DNA from 3 places in the Rhizobium sp. CFBP 13644 genome. Region 1 is predicted to be linked to each of the others. Evidence: riboswitches for the same ligand, from Rfam matches in the RefSeq annotation. Region 1 holds a riboswitch; each other region holds the start of a gene.
What was found. A riboswitch is a leader RNA that binds a small molecule or an ion and turns the genes downstream of it on or off. The one in region 1 is predicted to bind thiamine pyrophosphate.
Positions count from the first base shown of each region.

Region 2: another riboswitch for thiamine pyrophosphate. It lies ahead of IFT53_RS10360 (hydroxyethylthiazole kinase); the one in region 1 lies ahead of thiB (thiamine ABC transporter substrate binding subunit).
Region 3: another riboswitch for thiamine pyrophosphate. It lies ahead of thiC (phosphomethylpyrimidine synthase ThiC); the one in region 1 lies ahead of thiB (thiamine ABC transporter substrate binding subunit).

Region 1 covers NZ_JACYVF010000004.1:207,023-213,766, reverse strand. The annotation lists gene IFT53_RS13455 (M48 family metalloprotease) at 1-1,354, opposite strand, end outside; gene IFT53_RS13450 (thiamine ABC transporter ATP-binding protein) at 1,675-2,391, opposite strand; gene thiP (thiamine/thiamine pyrophosphate ABC transporter permease ThiP) at 2,388-4,007, opposite strand; gene thiB (thiamine ABC transporter substrate binding subunit) at 4,026-5,039, opposite strand; TPP riboswitch at 5,078-5,186, opposite strand; gene IFT53_RS13435 (ATP-binding cassette domain-containing protein) at 5,265-6,744, opposite strand, start outside.
Region 2 covers NZ_JACYVF010000003.1:182,547-189,290, forward strand. The annotation lists gene iolG (inositol 2-dehydrogenase) at 1-938, shown strand, start outside; TPP riboswitch at 1,018-1,121, shown strand; gene IFT53_RS10360 (hydroxyethylthiazole kinase) at 1,186-1,923, shown strand; gene thiE (thiamine phosphate synthase) at 1,910-2,569, shown strand; gene thiD (bifunctional hydroxymethylpyrimidine kinase/phosphomethylpyrimidine kinase) at 2,566-3,366, shown strand; gene IFT53_RS10375 (Lrp/AsnC family transcriptional regulator) at 3,371-3,832, opposite strand; gene alr (alanine racemase) at 3,958-5,112, shown strand; gene IFT53_RS10385 (D-amino acid dehydrogenase) at 5,119-6,375, shown strand; gene IFT53_RS10390 (GntR family transcriptional regulator) at 6,382-6,744, opposite strand, start outside.
Region 3 covers NZ_JACYVF010000004.1:322,954-329,697, forward strand. The annotation lists gene IFT53_RS13935 (glycoside hydrolase family 2 protein) at 1-1,626, opposite strand, end outside; gene IFT53_RS13940 (DUF1839 family protein) at 1,641-2,627, opposite strand; gene IFT53_RS13945 (amino acid--[acyl-carrier-protein] ligase) at 2,635-3,543, opposite strand; gene IFT53_RS13950 (acyl-CoA dehydrogenase family protein) at 3,548-4,729, opposite strand; gene IFT53_RS13955 (acyl carrier protein) at 4,729-4,980, opposite strand; TPP riboswitch at 5,148-5,259, shown strand; gene thiC (phosphomethylpyrimidine synthase ThiC) at 5,364-6,744, shown strand, end outside.

The DNA.
Region 1 (6,744 bases):
TCGTGTCGCCCGGCTTGGTGGTGATAACGCGCACGCGCAGAGGTTTAAGGGCAGAAATTTCAGCCGGTGTCATCTTGCGAAACGTCGTGCGCAACACATTGGCCACGCTATCGAGCTGCGCGCTGCCCTTAGGCACTGCGGTCAGGAAGCGGAAAATCTGCTGTCCGACCCGGATCACGGTGACATCGAAATCCCATTTATCTGCGGTGGCGCGCGCCGTTGCTGCTGGCAATCCGTTGATTTCCGTTTCACGCACGGTTTCAGGCACCAGACCCGCGACCCAGCCGCTGGTCAGATAATTGGCAAGGCTCGTCTGCTTGGGATCGGCCACACCATCGAAACGGATCGCCATTTCGCCGGGACCGGTGGCAAGCACCGCCTCGACCTTGTTGTCGATCTGGAAGCCTTCGGGAACATCGAAGCGAATTCCGAGAGTGCCATGCAGGAACGTGTTGCCACGCACATATCCTTCCTGGGGACTATCGCCGTAAAGAAGCCCGTCTATGCCATTGAGGAACCAGTCACGACCCTTATCGCCAACCTGTCCTTCCTGCCCGAAGGCGCGAGCATGGCGCTTGGCCAGCTCGATGCGCTGCGGAGTGTTAGGGTGGCTCGACAGGAAGTCGAGGCTCTGATCGCTGTCGGGATCTGCCGATGAGAAGCGCGCATAGGCCGCCATGGAATCGAGGAAGCGAGGCGACGCATAGGGATCGTAACCGGCCTCGCCCAGCATGCGTACGCCTATAACATCGGCTTGCAATTCCTGCTGGCGGGAAAAGGCTGCGAGGCGCAACTTGCCACGCGCAAGTGCCTGTTTTCCGGCCAGATCGCTGGACAAGACTTCCGCAACCACACGGCTGGCAATGACCTCGGCCTCTTCGCGGCGCTGGCGCTCAATGCCATGATTGGCAGTCACATGGCCCATCTCGTGCGACAGCACGGCTGCGACTTCCGAAGCATCATTGGCAAGTGCCAGAAGCCCGCGCGTCACATAGAGATAGCCACCCGGCAGCGCAAATGCGTTGATGGCGGGAGAGTTCAGAATGGTGATGCGATAGGACTGCTGCGGATTTTCCGAGACTGCCGTCAGCGCACCCGCAATGCGGGCCACGAGGCGTTCAGTCTTATCGTCGTGATATTCGCCGCCATAGCTTGCCACGATGCGCGGATGCTCACGCGCACCCATCTGGGCACGCGGATCGTCCTTTTGAACCTGCTCCACGGTCTGCGGATTGTCAGATGGCTTGAGCGTTGACTGGTAGGACGAGCTGAAGAGAGACTGGCACGCCGACAGCACGAAGCCGGCGGCCGCCAATGCCAGCGTGCGCTTGACCAGCCTGCCTGTCTTCCGCATCTTCTGACTGGAGGTGTGGCCCCGCAGAGCCTTCACACACGTCATCATCCTGCCTGTCTGCTCCAAACGTTCCTGATCATCCGTTAAAGTGCAGACCAGTATGCCATATTAGCCCTAGGGGCATGTGAATGCGCAAACAATCGAAATGATCCGCCATTTGCAAATATATTATCAGATCGCTTGTTTGCATCACTTCTCAAGCAGTTGTGAATGAATCGCAACTGCAAAATTTGCGCATCGACCGTGTTATTTTGCAAGGCTTGACAGTGACCCGCGTCGAAATTGTGACGCGGCATAACCGCGAATGCTGAGCGACAATCTCACGCCGCCAGAAATATCCTGATTGGCTCAAGATGGGTTGCGGCAAAAAACGCGTCAACACTGCCTTCAAACAGCACCTGACCGTGATGAAGAAACACAACCGCATCTGCCAGTTTGCTTATATCATCAGGGTTGTGCGTCACCAGAAGAACGGTGTTGCCCAGTTCCTTATGCAGCGCCCGCAGCAGGCTTCCCATGCCGGCGCGAAGGCCGGGATCGAGTGCCGCAAACGGCTCATCCAGAGCCATGATGCTGCGACGGCGCACCAGGGCTCTGGCCAGCGCCGCCCTTTGCCGCTCGCCGCCAGACATGGTCGAAGGCAGGCGTCTTTCAAAACCGGCAAGCCCGACGCGCTCAAGCGCCTTGCTGATCACGACCTTGTCAGCGGCACCCAGCTTCAGGGATGAATTGATGCCCAATCCAACATTTGTGAAGATATCCAGATGGGCAAAGAGATTGTTGTCCTGAAAAACCACGGAGACTGGCCGTTGCGAGGGATCAAGCCCGCGCATATCCTGTCCCTCGATCAGCAACTTCCCGCGATCCGGCGCTTCAAAGCCCGCAACGAGATTGAGGAGCGTGGACTTCCCCGATCCAGACGGACCGACAATGGCTGTCACCTCGCCGCGCGCAAAGCGGCAATCCAGCGCAAAATTCTGCTGGCCGAGCGTAAGCTCGATCTTCTCAAGGCTGACAGCAATATCGTGCAGGGTCATGCGATGGCTTTCGCTGGCTGACGGGAAACGCCCCCGGCGGCGAGGACGAGGCAGATGACGCCCAAGATGAAGGCGTAACCCGCCGCATCATTGGTCCGGTAACTGCCCATATTGCTATAGACCAGCCAGGGCAATGTCGTGAAGTTTTCCGAGCCGAACAGGGCAACAGCACCGAGATCGCCGAGCGAAAGCGCCATGGCGAATGAAAATGCCGTCGCAACCGGTCTCCATAGAACCGGCCATTCAACAAGGCGAAGCCGGGACAGACCTGATATCCCGAGACTGGCAGCCAATCGCCCACTGCGGGTCTGATGGGCGATGTATGCAGGTTCCAGCACCCGCATCACGAATGGCAGCGCCATCAGCATGTTGATGATGGAGACAAGGATAGGCGCAAATGTCGAGACATCGCCCAGCGGTCGCAACAGCAGAAACCAGCCACTCCCCAGAACGACCGGAGGCACGAGCAGCACCAGGGCCGATCCGGCACCCATGGCTGTAAACAAGACCCGAAGCGGTCCAGCCGGTCGTCTTTGCCCAGCGATAGCCTGACGGGCGCGCACAAGTGCGACCGAAATGAGAATGGCAAGAGACGCGGACTGGAGCGCGATCAGCAGGCTGGTGATCGCAGCCTTGAGGAATGCGCTTGCAAGCAGCAGCCGCGAAAGATCCGCGGTCAGTCCAGATGCTGCGACCGCGCAGAGAGGCAATGCGACCAAAACCATGGCAAGCATGATCATCGATCCATCCCACAGACGCGCCGTCCACCTGTCGCTATCGAAGCGTCGCACGGCTTTCGCCTGCGTCAAGGCTTCCGCATCGGCAGAGGGTAAACGCGCCAGCAGCGCAAGCAGCACGCTGGTCATGATGATCTGCATCAGGGAAAGCGAAATGGCGCGGGGTGGATCGAAATCAAAACGCAGCGCCTGATAGATGGCGACCTCGATCGTGGTTGCCGCAGGCCCACCCCCCAGCAACAAAACGAGTGTGAAGCTCGTGGCGCAGAGCATGAAGATCAGACCGGCCACGCCCGGGATGAGACGCGCAATGGCCGGCCATTCCACGAAGCGAAACGTCGAGAGTGGACCAAAACTCAGGCTGGCAGCGATGCGCCAATATTCCCCCGGAACCCGCTCAAGCCCGGCCAGAAAGAACCGTACCGCCAGCGGCAAATTGAAAAACACATGGGCAATCAGAATACCGGACAGACCATAGATGCTGAAAGGCTGCTCTGCGCCAGCCGCCATGAAGACCGTGTTGAATATCCCTTGCCTGCCCCAGATGGCGATAATCCCCAGCGCACCGACAATCACCGGAAGTCCCATCGGCACCGCCATGAGCCGGATGATCCAGATGCGGCCGGGAAAATCCCGCTGTCGCGCCAGCGCCAGCGCCACTGGCAGGCCGAGAGCTATCGACAAGACGGTGGAAAGCGTTGCTTGCCAGAGAGTGAAGCGCAATATGCGCAGCGTATAGACATCCAGCACCTCAGCGGACGCTGTGTCGGCATCAAACGAGAGGAGCGCCGCGACGGCAAGGCCCATGAACAAAAGAACGGCAACAAATGCCACCGTTCCACTGACAATAAACCTTCGACGTTCAACGCGCTCGATCATGATGAAGAGCGATCCGTCTTACTTGACGCTCATCGCAGCCAGCCATTCATCGATCCAGGCCTTGCGGTTTTTAGCAACCTCTTCGGGGGACATCAAAAACGTTTTGGCAGGCTGAACGAGCTTAAAAAATGCCTCCGGCAAGGGGGCGGATGTGGCCGCAACCGGCATCATCCAGTTGTTTTCCGGAATGGCGTCCTGAAAGCCCGGCTTCAGCATGAAAGCGAAAAACTGCTTGGCCAGCGCCTTTTCCGGCGCATTCTTCAACATGCCCGCAACTTCGATCTGGATATAGTGACCCTCTTCGAAACTGGCAGCCTGATAGCGATCCGTCTTTTCCGAAACCATGTGATAGGCGGGAGACGTGGTGTAGGAAAGCACCATCGGCACCTCTCCCTTGGTAAACAGGCCATAGGATTCAGACCAGCCCGGCGTCACCGTCAGTACGCGGTTTTTGAGCTTCGCCCAAGCCTCCGGCGCCTTGTCTCCATAAACAGACTTGACCCAGAGAAGCAGCCCGAGACCGGGAGTGGATGTCCGCGGATCCTGGATTGCGATCTTCTGCGAGGGATCGCCCTCTACCAATTCCTCAAGGCTTTTCGGCGGGTTCTTCAGTGTCTGCGTATCGTAGACGACAGCGAAATGACCGTAATCATAGGGCACGAAGACGTCGTCCTTAAACCCACCCGGCACCTTGGCCTCAGACGTATCGACACCTGAAGCCTCGAACAATCCCGTCTGGCGGGCTTCCGCCACGAGATTGGTATCCAGACCCAACACCACATCTGCACTGGAGCCTGCGCCTTCAAGCTTCAGCCGGTTGAGCAAAGCCACACCATCGGCCACGCCGACGAAGTTGATTGTGCAATTGCACGTCTCTTCGAAGGACGCCTTGACCTTGGGACCGGGGCCCCACTCGGAAACAAAGCTCTCATAGGTGTAGACCGTCAGCACCTTCTTGTCTTGCGCATGGGCGAAACCGGGCAATGCAAAAGACGCGGCAACAAGACTATGAATGAACAGACGACGCATCAGACAACCTCCTCGAATGGACGAACGGGAAAGTGGCGTCTGGATGGAAGCCGTCTAATCCCTCCGCCGGTGTTAACCGGATCAGGTTCTTCGGGTTGGCAAATGCCTCTCAGCCCTGTCTGATCAGACAAAGCACCCCGTTAGATCTGGGCAAAGATGTAATTGGTTGCTGTGGTATTGGCAAGATGCAGGTGCGACACCCGCGTCTGCGGGTGCGGATCGCGTCGATTACCCTTCCATTTCCTCGCGCAGCATTTCAAGCTCCAACCACTCTTCTTCCATGGCCTCAAGCTTTTCACGAAGCTTCGACATTTCGTCGGCCAGCGTGTTGAAGGCTGTGGGGTTCTTGGCAAATAGCTGCGGATCGGCCATGCGCTCTTCGCGCTTGGCAATTTCGGCCTGCGCCTTTTCCATTTCCTTGGGCAGATTTTCCAGCGCGAACTTCTGCTTGAAGGAGAGCTTCAATTTCGCCTTGCCGGTGTCACCGGATGATGAGGCGGATGCTTTGCTCTTTTCCTGCTTCTCCGCCTTCTTCTTCTCGTCAGACGCGCCCTTGCGCTGCGCCATCATATCCGAGTAGCCACCGGCATATTCAATCCACCGGCCATCTGGCGCTTCGGGATTGGCAGGCGCAATCGTCGATGTAACGGTGCGATCGAGAAAGTCGCGGTCATGGCTGACAAGGATGACCGTTCCGGAAAAGCCGGCAACGATTTCCTGCAGCAGATCCAGCGTTTCAATATCGAGATCGTTGGTCGGCTCGTCGAGGATCAGAAGGTTAGTCGGCTTTGCCAGAATGCGCGCTAGCATCAGACGCGCGCGCTCGCCACCCGAAAGCCTGCGGATGGGCGTGCGGGCCTGTTCAGGCTGGAACAGAAAATCCTTCATATAGCCGGTGACGTGCTTCACCTCACCATTGACCAGCAGGTTCTCGCCCCGCCCATCGGTCAGGTAGTGAGCGAGCGTGTCCTCGAGGTTGAGGTCCTCGCGCTTCTGGTCGAGCGTGGCAATTTCCAGCTTGGTGCCAAGCTTGACGGTGCCGCTATCCGGCTCCAGCTGACCCGTCAACATCTTCAAAAGCGTCGTCTTGCCCGCACCGTTCGGTCCCACGAAGCCAATGCAATCGCCACGATGGACGCGCAGGGAAAATGGTGCAACGATGGTGCGATCGCCATAGGATTTTGTAATCGCGTCAGCCTCGACCACCAGCTTGCCGGACTCGCGCCCTTCAGCGGCAGTTGCCTGCACGGTACCCTGCGGGCCGTTGTGACCGCGATAGGCGGCGCGCATATCGCGCAACTCTCCCACGCGGCGCATATTGCGCTTGCGCCGGGCGGTCACGCCGTAGCGCATCCAGTGTTCTTCGCGCTCGATGGCTTTGCCGAGCTTGTGCTGTTCCAGCTCTTCTTCTTCCAGCACCTTGTCACGCCATTCCTCGAAATGGGCGAAGCCCCGGCTGAGACGGCGCGACTGGCCGCGATCCAGCCAGACGGTGGCTGTGGAGACCTTTTCGAGAAAGCGACGGTCATGGGAAATCAGAACGAGCGCGCTGCGCGTCTGCTGCAACTCGCCTTCCAACCATTCGATGGTTGGCAGGTCGAGATGGTTGGTCGGCTCATCGAGCATCAAAATGTCGGGCTCCGGCGCCATGACGCGCACCAGTGCGGCGCGTCGCGCTTCGCCGCCGGACAGGCTGGATGGACGCTCA
Region 2 (6,744 bases), on a different contig from region 1:
AGGCGATTGCCTCTGACGCCAGAGCAAAACTGGTGGCTGTCGTGGATGCGTTCCCTGAGGCTGCGCAGGCAATTGCGAATGAAAGCGGCTGCGAGATCAGCACCATCGATGCGGTTCTAGCGAACCCTGATATTGATGCCGTCATCATCTGCACACCCACCAACACCCATGCCGATCTGATTGAGCGTTTCGCGCGTGCAGGCAAGGCCATTTTCTGCGAAAAGCCCATCGATCTGGATGTCGCCCGCGCGACAGCCTGCATCAAGGTTGTCAAGGAAACCGGCGCGAAGATTATGCTCGGTTTCAACCGTCGTTTCGACCCGCATTTCCGCGCCGTGCGCAAAGCCATCGATGACGGCCAGATCGGCGATGTCGAGATGGTGACAATTGTCAGCCGTGACCCCGGCGCGCCACCACCTGAATATATCAAGGTCTCCGGCGGCATTTTCCGCGACATGACAATCCATGATTTCGATATTGCCCGCTTCCTGCTGGGCGAAGAAATCGTCAGCGTGTTTGCAACAGGCTCCGTTCTGGTGGACCCGAGAATCGGTGAACTCGGCGATTACGATAGCGCCAGCATCATCCTGACAACGGCAAGCGGACGCCAGGCAAGCATTTCAAACTCGCGTCGTGCGACATACGGTTATGATCAGCGCATCGAAGTACATGGCTCGCTCGGCTCGGTCGCCGCTGAAAACCAGCGCCCCGTTTCCATCGAAGTCGCCACGAAAGATGGCTACACCCGCCCACCGCTGCATGATTTCTTCATGACGCGCTACACCGAAGCCTATGCGGCAGAAATCAAGGCCTTCATCGATTCCGTCGAGAATGATGTCGCGCCTTCGCCCTCTGCCCATGATGGCCTGATTGCGTTGAAGCTGGCCGATGCCGCACTGAAATCGGCGCGTGAGAAGGTTCTCGTCCAGATCGTTTGACGACATGCTGAAAGACGGAGGTCATCCGCCTCCGTCTTTCGAATATGATTGACAGCAAACTTAAAAAACGACAGTTTCCAGACATTCCGAGGGGAGCATCTTAACGATGCTGAGATGGCGCTGAGCCGGACCCTTGAACCTGATCCGGGTCATGCCGGCGTAGGAACGGAACAGTCGCCATTGGCAATGCTTTTCTTTTCTCCGCTTGACCTGGATCTCCGTGATTAACGTCTGGAGTTCATTTGTTATGGCGAGTTTTCCAACGGCACAAATAGCCGCAGAGCTTCTGGCGCGGGTGCGACAAAGACGACCGCGTGTGCATTGCCTGATGAACACCGTGGTGCAGAAGTTCACCGCAGATGGCATCACCGCCATTGGCGGCATTCCGTCCATGACGTCGTCCGAGGAAGAAATCGAAAGCTTCGTCTCCAAGGTCGATGCGCTGACGATCAATCTGGGAACATTGGATGCGGCCCGCCGCGGCGTCATACGCTTGGCAGTGAATATTGCGAACGAGCGTGGCAAGCCATGGATCATCGATCCCGTGCACTGCGACTACTCGCCATCCCGACTAGATTTCGCGCATGAACTGATCGGACTTCAGCCCACCATCGTGCGCGGCAATGCTGCCGAAATGGCTGTGATCGGTGATGTTGGCAAGGCGCTGCGCATCCAGACCGGGCCGGAAGACCTGCTGCGGGACCATATCCGAAATATCAAAATTCAGAACGGCCACCCTTGGATGGCGAAGGTGACGGGCACCGGGTGCCTTTCCGGCGGCGTCATCGCTGCATTCATGGCGGTGGAAGGCGATGCGATGCAGGCGGCGGTGGCAGCGCTTGTCGTAACAGGTGTCTCGGCAGAACTCGCTGCCTCACATGCCCGTGGCCCCGGCACATTCGAGGCCGCATTTCTCGACGCGCTGAACGCCGTCACCGAGCAAGATATCCTGTCCCATGGGAGGATTGACCATGATGAAGATTGATTACCGGCTGAATGCGCTGGTCGACGCATCGCTATGTGATATTGCCCCATTGCCGGAACTGGCAGCCGTTGCCGCCCTGCACGGTGCTACAATCATCCAGTACCGCGACAAGCATGGCTCGACCCTACACATGATCGAACAGGCGACGCTTATTCGCGAGGCGCTGAAGGCAACTGGTGTTCCCCTTGTTATCAACGACCGTGTGGATGTGGCGCTAGCATGCGGTGCAGATGGCGTGCATCTGGGTGCAGATGACATGGATGCCCATATGGCGCGGCGTCTTTTGGGCGAGAATGCTATCATCGGAATGACCGTCAAGAACATGGACGATGCGAAGCGCGTCGCGGGTTCACCGGCTGACTATGCCTGTATCGGCGGTGTTTTCGAGACCGTTTCCAAGGTCAATCCCGATGCGCCGGTGGGGCTTGAAGGCTTTCGGCTGTTGCGCGCTGAGCTGAAACGCGACCGACCAGACATGCCAGTGGGTGCCATCGCAGGCATCTCGCTGGAGACCTTGCCGGGTGTGATCGAGGCTGGTGCGGATGGCGTTGCTGTCATTTCGGCCCTGTTCCGGGCAGTTGATATTGCCGGTGCCACACAAGCGTTCCGCCATGCGGTGGATGTGGCTCTGGAGGCACGCCAATGACAGCGATTGCCTTGACGGTTGCCGGTTCCGACAGCGGTGGCGGCGCAGGAATACAGGCAGACTTGAAAACTTTTTCTGCCTTGGGTGTATACGGCGCCAGCGTCATCACCGCGATCACCGCGCAGAACACGCGGGGCGTGACCGCTGTCGAAGATATCTCCGCAACGATGATCGCGGCGCAAATGGAAGCCGTTTTCTCCGACATCAACATAGGTGCGGTCAAGATCGGCATGGTATCGCGGATCGAGACGATTGAGACTATCGCCGCTGGTCTCCGCAGCATCGCCAAGCCCATCGTGCTGGACCCGGTGATGGTCGCGACATCGGGTGACCGCTTGTTGCAGGAGGACGCCATCGAGACGTTGCGCAGCCGCTTGTTGCCACTCGCATGGCTTGCCACACCGAATCTGCCGGAAGCAGCTCTTCTCAGCGGCCAGCCGATGGCGGAAAACAACAAAGACATGGTCCGTCAGGCAGAGGCGATCCTCAAGACCGGCGTTCGTGCTGTTCTGATAAAAGGTGGGCACGGCACGGGCCGCGACAGCGTCGATCTGCTGCTGGATGGCAACTCCGTGCAGGAGTTCTCATTGCCGCGCATTGAGACCCGCAACGACCACGGCACCGGCTGCACGTTAGCAGCCGCCATCACCGCACATCTGGCGCTTGGACATCAGCTGTCGCAAGCCGTTAGACTTTCAAAAGAGTTTCTCCACGGCGCGCTTGCTGCGGGAAAAGACCTTGATATCGGAGGCGGACACGGGCCGGTGCACCACTTTTACCGCTGGTGGAACGCCTGATGTTTCAGGCCCTTGGCTTTGGGCTGGCGAGGGCGTTGCGGATGGCGAAGCTGGAATGGATGCGTGAAACGCCGGGCAATTTGGACAGGACTTCTTTGTGAACCCTCTCGAAATCACCGGCTGTTTCGACCTCGACCCGCAAGAAATAATCAGAGCCGCCGGTCATCAGATAGCACTCACGTATCTCGGGGTATTTACGAACGGCGCTTTCGAACCGGTTGAGAAAATCTTCGGTCTGCCGGTCCAGCGTAATCTGGACAATGACCGAGATAACTTCACCACCAGCCGCGCTGCCCGTCAGCGCCGTATAGCCTCTGATAACCCCTTCCCGCTCCAGAATATCGACCCGACGCAGACAGGCAGAAGCCGACAGGCCGACCTCTGCCGCAAGCTTGGCATTGCTGATGCGGGCGTTCAATCTCAGCACTCTGATGATATGGCGATCGGTAGCGTCCAAAGCTGACATGAAATCATTCCGTTCTGTCGCTGAATATTGCGCGAAATCGAATATCTTCGAACGATCCGCGCATCAAATTGCAGAAATTCGATGATCGTTGCAATACCATCTTATAAAATAACAAGGGAACGATGATGGACATGACGATCAGTCGCCAAACGGCGAGTGGCGGTGCCAGCGGTTATCTGACCATAGATCTGGGCGCGCTTCGCGACAATTATCTAACCCTATGCCGGCTCGCTCCGAATGCGATGACCAGCGCGGTCGTCAAGGCCGATGCCTATGGTCTGGGTGCCGATGTCGTGGCCCCCGTGCTGTATGATGCGGGATGCCGCCACTTCTTCGTCGCCCATATCGATGAGGGAATTTCGCTGCGCAGGCGCATTGCGGGTGACGCTGATATTTTCGTTCTGAACGGGCTCCAGCCCGGCAACGAGATATCCTGCGCGGACATGTCGCTGACGCCCGTCATCAACTCACTGGAACAACTGGCGCAGTGGACCGCCCATGCGAAAACGCTGGGCAAGACACTGCCCGCGGCCCTTCAGTTTGATACCGGCATGTCCCGGCTTGGAATGGCGCCGTCCGAAGTCGAAGCGCTGAAGAATGCTCCCGAACTGCTGGATGGCGTCGCGATTACCTTCATCATGAGCCACCTGGCCTGCGCCGACGAGCCTGAGCACGCGGCCAACGGCGCGCAACTGGCCGAAATGCGCAAGACAGCGCAGATGTTTCCTGATGTGCCGGTGTGCTTTGCCAATTCCGGCGGTGTGTTCCTCGGCGCTGACTTCCACAACGCCCTCATGCGCCCGGGCATCGGGCTTTATGGCGGCGCGCCTTCGACACTGAGGCCGAACCCGATGAAGCCTGTCGTGCGGCTGGACGTGGCAGTTGTGCAGACACGCACGGTGCCTGCCGATACCTTCGTTGGTTATGGCGGCACGCTTCGCACAGCCAGCGAAACGCGATTGGCGACGGTTGCTGCGGGCTATGCCGATGGCCTTCCCCGCTCTCTCAGCAATCGGGGCGCGGCCTATTTCAACGGCGTGCGTCTGTCTATTGCGGGCCGCGTATCGATGGATAGTATCAGCCTTGATATCACGGCTCTGCCGGAGGGCACGCTAAGCCATGGTAGTCTGGTTCAGCTCATCGGCCCGGACCAGACGCTGGAAGACATGGCCGAGGATGCCGGAACGATAGCCTACGAAATTCTGACCGGCCTCGGCCACCGGTATCGCCGAGCCTATATCCAGCCGCAGCAGCCTGACGCAATGAACGAGGGGGAGTGAGCCAACATGAACATCACAATTCTTGGAGCGGGTGTCGTCGGCGTCACATCCGCCTGGTATCTGGCAAAAGCCGGTCACTCCGTTACCGTCATCGACAGGCAGCCGGGAGCGGCTCTCGAAACCAGCTTTGCCAACGCGGGCGAGGTTTCACCGGGCTACTCATCGCCCTGGGCGGCACCCGGTATTCCCATGAAAGCCATGAAGTGGCTGTTTATGGAGCACTCTCCGCTCATCATTCGGCCAACACTGGACCCCGCGGCTCTGCGCTGGATTGGCCAGATGCTGCGCAACTGTACATTCCAACGCTATTCCATCAACAAGAGCCGCATGGTGCGTGTTGCCGAGTACAGCCGTGATTGCCTGATGGCATTGCGCGACGAAACCGGCATTCAATATGATCAACGCACGCAAGGCACGCTTGAGGTTTTCCGCACCCAGAAGCAGTTCGACGGCATCGGCAAGGATGTGGCGGTGCTGAAGGCAGGCGGTGTTCGCTACGAGGTTCTGGATCGTGACGCTTGCGTTGCTGTTGAACCCGGCCTTTCTCAATCCCGCGACAAGATCGTCGGCGGCTTGCGCCTGCCCGGCGACGAGACCGGCGATTGCTTTATGTTCACCACCGAGTTGGCAAAGCTTGCCGAACAGGCTGGCGTGAAATTCGTCTACGGCACCGGCATCATGCGCCCGGTGACGGAAGGCAACCGCGTCAAGGCAATCGAAACCACCAAGGGGCTGGTTGAAGCGGACGTCTTCATTGGCGCATTGGGAAGCTACACCCCTCACCTGCTCAAGCACCTCAACATCGACCTGCCCGTCTATCCGGTCAAAGGCTACTCGATCACCGTGCCGATCATTGATGCGGCGCGCGCACCGATATCGACCGTCATGGACGAGGCGCACAAGATTGCGATCACGCGCCTTGGCGACCGTATTCGTGTAGGTGGAATGGCCGAAATCGCCGGTTTCAGCACGGACCTGCCCGCCAAGCGTCAGGCGACCTTGACCCATTCCGTCGAAGATCTCTTCGGCGGCGCGGGCGACCAGTCACGCGCAAAATTCTGGAGCGGTCTTCGCCCCATGACGCCTGACGGTACGCCGGTCATCGGGGCCACCCGCTACAGCAACCTTTTCCTCAATACGGGGCATGGCACGCTGGGATGGACGATGGCCTGCGGATCGGCCCGCGTTCTCGCCGATATCGTCAGCGGCAACAAGCCGGAGATTGAAACCGCGGATCTGGCTATTTCCCGCTACGCAGCGTGAAACGGATCAAAGCGACAGCGCATCCTTGAGGGCAAGGCCCTCCTTGTTGCGCAGGTCAAGATCGGCTTCGATGTGATCGATGTGGTGAAGCATGAGATGTTTGGCTTTCTCCGCATCTCCTGCCTCAAGTGCATCGAGAATGGCAGCGTGATCGCCGTGGCCGCAGCTTGAAATGCCCGAGCGACCATAAAGAGCAATGACCAGCGACGAGCGGGCGACGAGTTCCGCCATAAACTTTTCAAGAATGGCGTTGCCAGCAACCGCCGCCAGCATCAGGTGAAAATCACCGGACGCCTTGATTTCCGCGCGCCGTGCGCTGGGGCCGCGCTCATGCTGGTGACGTGTTTCTTCCTCAAGATGCAGCCGCAT
Region 3 (6,744 bases), 120 kb from region 1:
GAGGAGCTTGAGGTAATGGTCGCGAACATCCTCGAAATCCCAGGAGGCACCGCGATCTCTCGGCACGCGCGCTTTCCATAAGGGGTCATGAACAGGTTTTGCCGGCAGATGTTTTTCCAGCGTGCGTTGCTGGGGTACGTTGGAGAAAGCCAGGCACTCTGCCGCAAACCGCACATCTGCGCGGCGCGCATCCTCCAGCGGTCTGCAATAGGCACCCACGCCGTAGTAGTGGCCAACCTCTGCATTCGGGAAAAAGGGCAGTGCTCCACCGAATGGCGAATTGGGAACATAGACGATATCGGGGCGCAGGCGCGCAACATGGCCTGGCAAGATCTCTTCCGTCAGCGGCCCTTTCCAGAACTGTTCGGAAAGGCCGAGCATGGCCGCTTGCTGGTACATTTCACTGCCGCCGCACAGGACGACAAGAGACGGTGACAGGCTCGTTGCACACAGCAGCTGGCTGACTTCGGCCTCGACATGGGCGAGGAAAGCAGCATCCTTTGCCGGGTAATCGAAGTTGGCTAGCATCATGTCCTGCCAGACCATCAGGCCGAGTTCATCACAAAGTTGAAAGAATTCGGGGGTCTCATAGGCCATGGTGCCGCCAATGCGGATCATGTTCATGCCCGCTCGCGCGGCCAGCCGCAGCCAGGGTTCATAATCCTTTCGGTGTCCGGGCAGCCGCACGATATCGGCGTTGGTCCAGACCGCACCGCGACAAAACACCGGCTGGCCATTGATTTTCAGGCCAAAGCCCTTGCCGTCCTCGCCCTTGTCGATCTCGACCCGGCGAAAGCCCGTCTTGCCGAGTGAATATGTTTCCCCGTCAATGTTCAGCTGTACATCGAAAAGGGTGGGGTTGCCATGGGTGGCGGGCCACCATGGCGCGATATCGGGAAGGCTGAGTGCGCCCTCGAAAACGTTCTCTTCACGGGAATTGAGCGTCGTTGTAACGCCATTGCATGTCACGGTGGCGGCTGACGCTGGTGTGTTGATGCGCAGTGCTGCCCGCAGCAGACCGGTGCCATCGGCATTCAGCTCTGTTTTCAGCGACAGGACTTCGAAAGCGGGCTCTCTTATGAGGCTAATGGCGCGCCAGGGGCCGACAGTGTGGATCTCCGGGCACCAGCCGGGCATGTAGCCCAGCGCCGTTGTTCTGATCAGCCGCAGGCCTTGAGAGCTCATCATTTGCGGACGCCAGCGAGCACGCGGCCCGGTCTTATCCAGACGGGGCGCAAGAGCCCGGAAACAGACCGCGATTTCATCGGCGCCGGTCAGTGCGAAGGGAACATCCAGCGCTTCGAACATGCTGACGGACTGCGCGACGCGTTCGCCGTTGATAAAAATCTCGGCAATGGTTGCCAGACCGTGGAAGCGCAGAATGGCGGGGCCAGCTTGATCGCAGATCAAGGTCATCCGGTACCAAGCGTCATGGCCGTTGAGTGGTCTTGGCTTGTCCCTGTCGAATTGCCCGATATTTTCCAGCGCCTGCGCGACGGTTCCGGGAACGGGCGCTGACAGGGTCTCGATATCAGGTGGAATATCGGTGGGCGTTTCGTAGGCACCACTGTCGCTCAGCGTCAGGGTCCAGCCCTCGCTCAGCAGCTCCTCAGTGGTGTGGACCATGGCGGATGGCGCTGTCACGCCGCCTCGCTTGTTTTGGCCAGAGACGTCTCCAATTCCCCCATCAGATCATACCAGGCGGCAATGGCGGGATCGAGAGCGGTGGCAAGAGGTTCGAACTTGCGGCGGGCAATGGCCCGGGCAAGCTGGAACTGCACCGACTTTGCCACTTCCGATATGCGCAATGCGTGCGCGCCCGCTTTGCCAAACCGCGCGTCTCCACCCATCCACTCCAGATGGCTGGCTGCCAGTTCAAAATTGGCACCGAACTGGCGCAGCGTGTTGAAAGCATATTTGTGGAAATAGCCGAAAGGCCTGTCAGCAACCTCTTCCACCTGCGCGGGGAAGACAGCCGCGAACGCCTTGATGGGATTGTGTCTGGGACGCCGTGCGAAATGGTGGGCTAGCAGCCGTTCAGCGGCCTTGCGCGTTTCTCCCTCTGAAACACGGTCTTCGGGAAATTTGGCAAATTCCGTGTAGGGCAGAAAAGGCAGATCGGCATCTCCAAGATGGTGTTGGAAGATGCCTGAGAAATCGTCATCCTGAAGCGCGAAATAGCCGCCATTGTGAAAATATTCGAGCTTGCGGTTCTCAAGGTCCATCCGGTTGATGGCAACCGTCGTCTTGCCGTGGTCCTGGCGATATCCCACACCCTGTGTGTCGGGCATGTAGAAGCTGTCCATCTCGATGAGGCAGATCCGGCCGCGCTGCAACTGTGCTGCAATGTGGTTTTCGAGCCTGTCGAAAATCGCAAGCTCGCTGACACGGATGCCGTAGAGTGCGTCGAGATCTTCCAGTGGCACCTTGAAGAAGGTGAACTGGTCACCTTCAAAATCCTGGGTCAGGGTGAAGCCGAGCATGGCTTCCGGCGCATATCCGCTGGCGGCCAGAAGCTCGATCCACAGGTCGACATAGCAGTTCGTTTCCGGCCACATCCGCTCCAGTGAGTGAAGCGGATGGGGAACGTGATGTGCAGCGTCCAGAGCCGGAAAAATGCTTGTCATGCCAGCCTTAGCCCCAAAGCGTATCGCGCACTGGCTGCGGCCATGCGTCCACATCCAGACCGTGTTTTGCAAAGAGCGCCAGCGCAATGCGCTCAAGGCCGAAGCCCACACAGGCCGTGTGTGCCACCGCGCCATCGCTGAGGTTGAGGCCCCATTTCGCGCCGAAAGCGTCCTGATGGTAGTTGAAGCTCATGCAGGCCGTCAGATTTTCGGTTGAGGTGACCGGTATCAGCAGCTCAAACTTCAGGTTCTGGTCACGCTGGTTGTTGGCCAGCATCTTGCCTGCGCGTCCGAAGAAGGGATCATTGGCAATGTCGATTTTCACGTCGAGGCCGACCTTCTCCATCATCTCCACGCCGCGATCCATCCACAACTGGCGGAATTCCGTGACGTCGCTTTCCGTGCCCATGCGAACATATTCACGCATGCGGAAAAGCTGCTGGCGCGCAGGGTCCTTGGAGGGTTCATGGCGGAAGCAGTAGGACTGGATGTCGTATAGACCACCGGCTGCCGGAAGGGCGCCGCGCTTGGCAATCGTCGGATAGAGCGGATAGCAGGCCGCCGGTGTCAGAACGATGTCCGTTGCCTTCTGGTCCTTGGTCCAGTCGGTTCCTTCATCCATGCTTTTCAGCAGGCTGACATGGTCCAGCTCGCAGCCACAAAAGGAATGCACGGTTCCGGCCAGTTGCGGAAAGCTCTTCATGTAGCCGCTTTTTTCGAAATAGGCGCGGTTGATGCCGGGCGGGAAGCGAATGGCTTCGGCCTTGTCAGGGCCACCGACCCTATCGATCAACCGCTCGAAAGCAACGATGACGTCTTCGAACTGGCCGCTTCGACCATAAAGGCCGTCCACGCCGGTATCGATCAAAAGCCCTTTGTCGAACAGGCGATCGAGAAAGGAAGTCTGCATGTCCATGGTCTTATCCCAAAAGGCTGATGTCCTGCTTCTGAACGAGCAGGAGATTGGCAGAATTGCCCAATATGCGGTCGTTTGAAATCATGAGCTGCGCTGAATGCGCATCGCGTAAATGTCTGCCGAGACTGTAAGGCGTCCCGTTTTTGTATCCCATGATGCCGCAGATCAGCATGGCATGGTTGATGATTTCCAGAATGGTTTCGGACGAGCAGATCTTCACATTGTTCATGGCGATGGCAAAGGCCATGGACATGAGTGTCTCAGGGTCGTCCTTGGTCTGGTCGTAGGCCTTGAGGCCAGCGATGATGTTCGATTTGACGATTTGCAGCTTGTTGGAAACCTCTGCCAGCCGAATTGCACCCGGAGGCGCGACACCGGGCGATTTGCGGGCGGCTGCGCGAACGAAAGCCTGGGCACGGGCAACAGCATCAGCCGCAATGCCGTACCACACACCACTCCAGAAAAGATGCGATGTGGCCAGCATGGATTGCGCCGCAATTTCGGCAAAGGGTTTCTGGAAAATCTGTTGCGACGGGGCTTGCCCCTTGAAAAGAAAGCCATCGGAGCAGGTGCCACGCATGCCGAGCGTGTTCCAGATATGGGTTCTTTCAAGGCTGTACTGATGCTTCAGGAACACCGTCATCACCTGGTCTGTTGGCGCAGCATCGGCATGGGCGCGCGAGGTGATCAGGATTGCATCGGCTTCGCTGCCGTAGGAAATGACTGTCGCGTCTTTCTCAAGACGGCAAACTTCGCCATCCACGTTAATCGCGCAGATCGAGTTGCGCAGATTTCCGCCAATGCCGCCTTCTGTTGTGGCTGAACCCAGCAACAATTGTTCATCGGCCATGCGGCGCATGAAGGCGCTGTGCCATTCACTGTCTTCCCCATGCTCGACAAGGCTCGATGCCTTGATCTGATGCATGGCAAAGATCATTGCTGTCGCGGAGCAGGCCTGCCCCAGGGTGCAGCAGACATCGGTGATTTCGCTCGGACTTGCGCCTTCGCCGCCCAGATGGACGGGAACCTGAATGCCAAGCAGGCGCTCTTGTCGAAGCGCTGCGATTCCTTCCTTTGGGAAGCGCCCTGCCGCGTCGACATCGTCTGCGTGGCGCGCAGCGATCGCGGCCACGCGCGTTGCTCTAACGGACAGCGTTGCATCGCTTGTGGCCACGGACAGGTCCATCAGGCAGCCTCTTTCCCATCAAGAATGGTTTTAACGGTCGCTTCGATTGCGGAAATGCTGGCGAAAGATTTACGGTTCAACATGCTGTCTGGAAACTCGATATCAAAAGCATCTTCCAGTCCGAGCATCAGCTGCACCGAGGCAAAGGAAGAAAGTCCCGCAGCGTAAAGATCTGCTTCATCTACAATTGTATCAACGGGAACAGGAAGTTGGCCGAATTTCGAGAGTATTTCACGAATAGTTGAATTCATTTCAAGTAGTCTCCAGTCGAGTAAGCGCGATCATAGCTCAATATCGGAATTACGCTTTAAAAAATAAAATTGGAATAAACGGCTAGGTTAATTTGTCGTGACTAGGTTTGATTTCGGCGCAGGTTTGGTAACGCCTTGACAAATCATGCTCACGGGTTTCTCATTGGCGCATTCACCAGGGGTGTCCCGTCAAGGGGCTGAGATACTGCTACGATGCGCAGTGACCCGTTGAACCTGATCCAGTTCATACTGGCGTAGGGACGGTGCACACGCGCAGACAGCAGCCTGGCTGCTACGGATCACGTCACACATCCGTTTGCCCGTGGTTTTTCGTCTTTCATGCTCGAACTGGGTCTCCAACTCTTTTGCTTTGGAGCCTCACGATGAACATTGTTGCCAAGACTATCACCCCCACAGTCACCACCGGTCCGCTTCCCGCCTCGACCAAGGTTCACAGGGCAGGCGTGCTTTACCCTGATATCCGCGTTCCCATGCGCGAAATTGCCCTTCACCCCACAGCGGGTGAGCCGGCTGTCACGGTCTATGACGCTTCCGGCCCCTACACCGATCCCAAACATATCCTCGACATCGAAGGTGGATTGCCGCGCCTTCGCCACGCCTGGGCCGTGGCACGGGGGGACGTGGAGGCCTATGAGGGCAGACACGTCAAACCTGAGGATAACGGCTTTGCGACAGGCGAAAGGCTGACACCTGAGTTTCCCGTGCGAAACCAGCCGCTGCGGGCGAAAGACGGCAAGGCCGTGACGCAATTGGCCTATGCCCGGGCAGGCATCATCACGCCAGAGATGGAGTTCGTCGCGATCCGCGAAAATCTTGGCCGCGAAGCCGCAAAGGAAAAGCTGGTTCGAGATGGCGAAAGTTTCGGCGCTCACATTCCCGATTACGTCACGCCGGAATTCGTGCGGCAGGAAGTTGCGGCAGGCCGGGCGATCATTCCGGCCAATATCAACCACCCGGAAGCCGAGCCGATGATTATCGGTCGTAATTTCCTCGTCAAGATCAATGCCAATATCGGCAATTCCGCTGTGACATCATCCATGGCGGATGAGGTCGACAAGATGGTCTGGGCGATCCGCTGGGGTGGCGATACGGTGATGGACCTTTCGACCGGTCGCAACATTCACAACATCCGCGAATGGATCATCCGCAACGCACCGGTGCCGATTGGAACGGTTCCGCTCTATCAGGCACTGGAAAAGGTGGGTGGCATTGCCGAAGACCTGACTTGGGAGGTTTTTCGCGATACGCTGATCGAGCAGGCCGAGCAGGGCGTCGATTACTTCACCATCCATGCCGGGGTGCGATTGCACTACATTCCGCTGACCGTCAACCGCGTGACTGGCATCGTGTCGCGTGGCGGCTCGATCATGGCCAAGTGGTGTCTGCACCACCATAAGGAATCCTTCCTCTACGAGCATTTCGAAGAGATTTGCGACATTTGCCGCGCCTATGATGTGTCCTTCTCGCTGGGCGATGGTCTCCGTCCGGGCTCGATTGCCGATGCCAATGACGCCGCGCAATTTGCCGAGCTGGAAACGCTGGGCGAGCTGACGCAGATTGCCTGGGCGAAAGATTGTCAGGTGATGATCGAAGGTCCGGGTCATGTGCCCATGCACAAGATCAAGGAAAACATGGACAAGCAGCTGAAGGTCTGCGGAGAAGCGCCCTTCTACACGCTTGGGCCGCTGACGACCGATATCGCGCCGGGTTATGACCACATCACGTCAGGCATCGGGGCTGCGA